One region of the Desulfosporosinus burensis genome, then DNA from elsewhere that is predicted to be linked to it. Evidence: riboswitches for the same ligand, from Rfam matches in the RefSeq annotation. Region 1 holds a riboswitch; the other holds the start of a gene.
The links. A riboswitch is a leader RNA that binds a small molecule or an ion and turns the genes downstream of it on or off. The one in region 1 is predicted to bind molybdenum cofactor.

Region 1 (3,130 bases):
CTACGTCCAACCCTTTGTCCGTCATCTTCTTAATGCTCTCCATGGAAAGTAAGCTCACCATTCGATGCCAATCTCCACCATGTGCATCTCCTTCAAGACCAAAATTAACTTTCAAGATCCCTTCTCCTACGTTCTTCTTGCGCATACCTTTTTTCTCACTCGTACAAACAGCGATAATTTTACCCATATTATAGCCTCTCCTTCACACCTTTTCTTACCTTCTCTTCTCTTACCATCCATGTTGAATTACGATCTAGGAAACTTCATTTCTGAAGCGCAGCTTCAGAAGCGTTAGTTGAACTTATCCAGGACTTACCGCCACTTACTTTAAACTTGTAATGCTTAGTGGCGGTTAGTCACGTACGAAATGTCCGCTTTTGCCCCCAAGCTTCTCGACCAAATAAATATCCCTAATCGTCATAGTTTTATCGATAGCCTTACACATATCATAAATAGTTAAGGCAGCAACACTAACCGCGGTGAGGGCCTCCATTTCCACCCCAGTCTTTCCATGGACCTTGACACTAGCTTCGATATCAATTTCACCCGGTTCTCCTAATTTAAAACTAAGTTTTGCCCCAGTGATTGCTAACGGATGGCACATGGGAATCAATTGTGAGGTTTGTTTTGCTGCCATAATCCCCGCTACTTGCGCGACCGCCAAAACATCTCCTTTGGCGATAAGGCCTGAACGAATGCGTTCCAGTGTCTCTGGCTTCATTAGTACTTTACCCTGAGCAACCGCAACCCTTGCTGTTTCTGCTTTGTCACTTACATCCACCATCCGGGCGCGTCCTTCTTCATCAAAATGTGTTAAATCCACTGCTTACCCTCCGATCTGAGACATGACACGCTTATCTTGCCACGCTTCGTTATTCATATGATGTTCTGCGGGTTTATGCCAAACTGCTTGCGCAAACAACTTCATAATATCCGAGTCCGAACTATTCTTTCGCAAAGTCTCACGCAAATCAACTTCATGTTTACTATGCAAACACGGACGTAGTTTCCCATCCGCTGTTAAACGCACCCGATTGCACGAATCGCAAAAATGACGGCTTAGGGCACTGATAAATCCGACACTTCCTTTATATCCTTTCGGTCGAAAATACTCTGCCGGTCCACCTCCAAGTATATCTTGGGTAGGAACCTCCTGATGGATCCCTAAACGTTCTTTCATTTCCGATATGGGGACGAACTCCGTACGATGATCTGAACTGACTCCAATCGGCATGAGTTCAATGAATCGGACATGCAATGGATATTCCTTAGCCAAGGTCAGGAAATTAGGCAACTCTTCCGTATTAAAATCTCTGACAACCACGACATTGATTTTCACCGGATTCAGACCTGCTTCGAGTGATCGGAAAATGCCTTGAATTACTTTCGAAACATCTCCACCTCGAGTATTTTCAGAAAAGCGCTTCGGATCCATGGTATCCAAACTAATATTAACGCGCTGAACACCCGCCGCTTTTAGGTCAAAGGCCATTTCCGGGAGTAACATACCATTAGTTGTCAGCATAAGATCCTCAACCCCTGGAAGTTGAGCCGCTTCCCGTAGAAATTCTAAAATCTCCTTACGAACTAAGGGTTCTCCTCCTGTGATACGGAATCGACGGAATCCTAGTTGCGTGCTTATCTTCATTAGCCTTAGTATTTCTTCGAAAGAAAGAATCAACTCATGAGGCATCCATTGAACTCCATCTGCGGGCATACAGTATTTACAGCGCAGATTGCATCGATCTGTTACTGAAATTCTAAGGTAGTCAATTTTCCTAAGAAATTGATCCTGCATTGCCACTCCTCTTTTCAAGACTAAATTTGGGTAAACAAAAAAACCCGCGGTCTGTAAACAACCGGGGAATCTAATCCACCTGTCGACAGACTCCTTTCCAGCAGGAGATATTACAGTTTCCCATAATACCCGAGTGTCTTTCGACACTAGTCTGGTCACCATAGCCTAAGCTTTAGGGGTTCCAGCTTCGGAGCGAGACGATTCAATTTAACCTTATAAAGATAGTTCGTGATTAATGGTTGAATTCCTTTTTTCCACATCTATTTTTATACGTTTATTTTTTCTTATTTTTTAAAAAATGATTCAGGTTTACCTTAAATTAAGGTACACTAGAGGAAAGAAATGCTTCAAGGAGGTAACAATGCCAAACGAAACGGTTACCCATTCCATTCTTAAAGCCCATGGGCCAAAGCTTGAGTGGTTGCAAGACACTGTGGTCCGAGAAGTCCCTTTAACCATCCATTATAACCGTGAGGAGATCGCTACTCTTTTATGCTCCCCCTCCCAAACTGAAGAACTTACTCTTGGCTTTCTGATCAATGAAGGCTTTATACAGGTTCCTAAGGATGTCTATGAAATTCGCCACGATCCGGTTGACCACTTGGTTTGGGTGGAAGGAAAACCTTGTCTTTTGCAAAAAGAACTCATGAGTAAACGATTTGTTTCCGCTTGTTGCGGTAAAAGTAGGGCTTCATTCTGTTATGCCAATGATGCACTTATGGTTAAACCGATTACGTCAACCTATAGCATCTTACTCCAAGAAGCGTATGAATATGCAAAGTACTTGGAATCTTATCTTCCACTCTTTCAAGAGACGGGTGGTATCCATAGCGGCGGAGTCGGGAATCAAGGTGAGATTGTTCTGACAAGCTACGATATCGGTAGACATAATGTCTTTGATAAACTCAGTGGAAGTGCCTTTCGCTCTCGTATTAGTCTTGAAAACCATGTCATTTTCTTCAGTGGCCGAGTCTCCTCGGAAATCCTGCTTAAGGTTGCCAAAATGAAAGTGCCCATCCTTATCGCTCGTGGTGCGCCGACGGATATGGCCCTTTCTCAGGCCAACGCTTTGAACATCACTGTCGTGGGGTTTGCAAGGGATCGCCGCCTAAATATATATACCTGTCATGATCGGATTACTAATTAAGAATCGCCGACCAATCGTCTGGTGTATTCACGTTACAAAAAACTCTGCTCAAATCAGAAAACCCCTCGAGTTCCGTTTCTTCCACATACCGCACGGCACAAGACGAGTAAAAATCTATGATCTTGAGGCGATCTGCCTCAAGATTTTTTTTGATAAACGGAAGGCAACGCCGATGATAATAGGCA
Region 2 (3,130 bases), on a different contig from region 1:
TAGACGATTGGCTGTCGCCTGATCTCCGGCTAGCATGGCATTGTATATGGCAATAGGCATAGTCAACGTTTCACCAGGTATGCCGCCCGAGACCATAAGCGTTGTTCCAAAATCCCCCAAAGCCCGAGCAAACATTAGCACAAGTCCGGCAGCAATTCCTTTCCAAGCGTTGGGAATGACAACGCTGAAAAAAATATTAAGTTCTGTTCTTCCGAGGACGCGGGCGGCATCCAAAAGATTGGACGGGATCCCTTCGATGGCGGAACGGGCTGTTTTAATGAAAAAAGGGATTGAAACGACGGTTGCCGCGATAATCGCTCCCCGGGTTGTAAACACGAGAGGGGTTCCTAGTCTTTCAACCAGTTTTCCGATCCAACTATTCCTGCCTAGAATGACCAGTAAGTAATATCCGAGAACGGTTGGCGGCAAGACCATAGGGATACTAATCAGCGAATCGAGAACTTCCCGCCCTTTCCATTGGGTATTCCCTAAGAACCAGGCGATCGGCAAACCGATCAGCAGCCCAATGAAAGTAGCGGTTAAAGCCAGACGCAAGGAGAGATAAAGAGGTGTTAAATCTGATATGCTCATAGTTACAACCACTTTCCAAGACTTCTTTTAATATGTTTTCGAAATCCTTATGTACACAGGACTTCGAAGACTCCCTATTTGGGGTTATATTATTATATATCCAGTTTTCAAGACACACTCTTCTATACGGGGAGGCAGGTTCTTCGTAAACTTTAGGTGAGGTAGATATCCTACGGGCTGAGTTCACTTCTTTTCAAATTCATCTGGAAGTAGGAATCCATAGTTTTTCATGACGACACGACCTTTTTCTCCGTTGACATAGGCCACAAATTGGCGGGCATTTTCTTCCTGCTTCGTTGTTTTCAAGATAGCCATAGCTTGATTAAGAGGAGCGTGCCAGGAACCGTCAATCAGAGTGAAGTCCACTTCATCCGGTTTGAAGATGGAAAGGGCAATGATCGCGGCATCCACATTACCGGATTTAAGGATAGCTAAAGTGTCTTGTATATTCTGTCCATAAACCATTTTATGTTCTACTTTGATCCACAGGTTGCGGTATTCTAAAGCTTGTTTGGCAGCTTTGCCATAAGGGGCGTGCGACGGTTCAGCAATGGCAATCTTCTTGACCAGAGGATTGTCCGCTAGATCTTGTAAATCTTTGATGCTTAAATTGCTTCCTTTCAAGGTAGCGATGCCGACCCTTCCTTGAGCATAGAGCTGTTGAGTATTAGCTAGAATTAAGCCTTTCTTGTTAAGCGTCTCAATATAAGAAACATCGGCCGCTGCAAAAACATCATAAGGGGCTCCGTTTTCGATCTGCATGGCGGTCGTTCCCGTGGAACCAAAGGTTATCTCGGTAGGGATATTCGTCTCCTGCTCGAATTGAGTAGCGATTTCCTTAAAGGCCAAGGTTAGATCGGCCGCAGCCGCAATCCGAAGTTTTGAGGTAGTTGAAGGTGTATTTTGGCCAGGCGCTGCGCACGCCGTTAAACCGAAAAGAATAATTAATGATAGCATAACCAACCTTAAAGTACGATTAATACTTTTGACCATAAAACCAACCTACTTTCTTTATTAATATTTGTCCAACTCTATTAACTCGTCATTATATAATGCGCTAGATTAGAACACCGCCATGGATGGCAAGGTGTCGTGATGGCAAGGCGCCGTGACGGCGAGAAGGGACCTTTTACCCGAAATTTGCACTTGTGCTAATAGGACGTAAAAACGGCTCCACAGGAAAGTGGAGCCGTCATGTAATCTAAAGCAATTAAATGCGACCACCTCCTTTTCAAAGTGAAGGCATGCCCATTTCTAGACATACCCTGAGGGCGTTAAAGCCCTGGCCGATGAACCATGGATTTCTCTTTAGGTCAATCGGCTCGGAGAGTAGACTTTATTCAGTTGAAAGACAGAAGTCCTTCTTAAATTAGATTAACACATCCTAATCTTTTTGTCACTATCGTATGACAAAACTAAACTCTTGCCTTTTGCTAACCACTCTAAGCGTACGGCAGTTAGTCTCTATCTCTTAATATTCAATTCTGTTCACTGCTCTATACCTTTTCTCCCAGTGATTTTAGAAAGTGTAGCCAACGTTCTCTTCCTGATTTTGCATTTCAATCCCCTGAAGTTCATTGGAACCCACGGGTCTTCGCTCGTGGTTCTTGTACTTGTTTTGCTTGCTGGCGTATAATTCTTATGATATTGAAACATACAACAATATTTAGTTCATGGGAGGAGATTTTTATGATTCAAGTGGTTATTCCAGGCCGAGGTGCTATGAACCTTGAAGTATTAGTCCTAGATTACAACGGAACATTAGCCCTAGACGGGCAAATGTTTGACTCTGTAAGGGAAAGTCTCAGCCGTCTATCTCCTTTTCTAGAAATCCATATTCTAACTTCCGATACCTTCGGTACCGTAGAGCAGCAATGTGAAGGATTACCCGTTCAGGTAAAGTTATTGAAGAAGGTAGACCATACTCAAGAAAAGGCAGATTATTTGTTGAAGTTCGGTTCCCGGGAAATTGTCGCCATCGGGAACGGAGCAAACGATCAATTAATGCTAGAACGAGCGAATTTGGGCATTGCTGTAATTGGGTTTGAGGGAGCCTCTATGCAGACTCTCCAGTCAGCAGATGTGGTTGTAAATAAAATTGAAGACGGTTTTGGTTTGCTCTTAAAAACTCAGCGTCTTAAGGCATCTTTAAGACGTTAAAGATTGCCAACGAATCCATCATTCAAAGAACTTCAATTCCCCTTTGGATGACAGTGTTAAAATAACTACATTTTCCCTGTCTGCAACCATGAGGATGTCGTTATACGTCAGTGCACACGGTTGGGGCCGAAGGTGTATGAAACACGATAAACCCGAGAAACTGGTTAAACAGTTACTCGGGTTTATTTAGCATATCAGCCAATTGAACATGGCTTTTATTCCATGGGCATATCTGGATCAGCTGCCCACTCATAAATAGATGCTTCGTAGTTTCTAACTTTATCAAAGCCAACGGCTCTGAGGATCGTGCTAATATAACCCGATCTCATACCCATAGTTCAGTAAACTACAAAATCGTCTTCAGGAGTTACTCCTAACT

Region 2: it holds a riboswitch for molybdenum cofactor, as region 1 does, so the genes downstream of both, modA (molybdate ABC transporter substrate-binding protein) here and moaA (GTP 3',8-cyclase MoaA) in region 1, are expected to answer to the same signal.

What each region holds. Positions count from the first base shown of each region.
Region 1 is NZ_BAAHYN010000007.1:186,924-190,053, forward strand. Features, by position in the region: gene ACYQ3Q_RS14240 (MOSC domain-containing protein) at 1-187, opposite strand, end outside; gene moaC (cyclic pyranopterin monophosphate synthase MoaC) at 353-823, opposite strand; gene moaA (GTP 3',8-cyclase MoaA) at 827-1,798, opposite strand; molybdenum cofactor riboswitch at 1,873-2,003, opposite strand; gene fdhD (formate dehydrogenase accessory sulfurtransferase FdhD) at 2,160-2,945, shown strand; gene mobA (molybdenum cofactor guanylyltransferase) at 2,938-3,130, opposite strand, start outside.
Region 2 is NZ_BAAHYN010000021.1:9,153-12,282, reverse strand. Features, by position in the region: gene modB (molybdate ABC transporter permease subunit) at 1-591, opposite strand, end outside; gene modA (molybdate ABC transporter substrate-binding protein) at 775-1,584, opposite strand; molybdenum cofactor riboswitch at 1,799-1,931, opposite strand; gene ACYQ3Q_RS25750 (HAD family hydrolase) at 2,281-2,751, shown strand; gene ACYQ3Q_RS25745 (sulfurtransferase) at 3,090-3,130, opposite strand, start outside.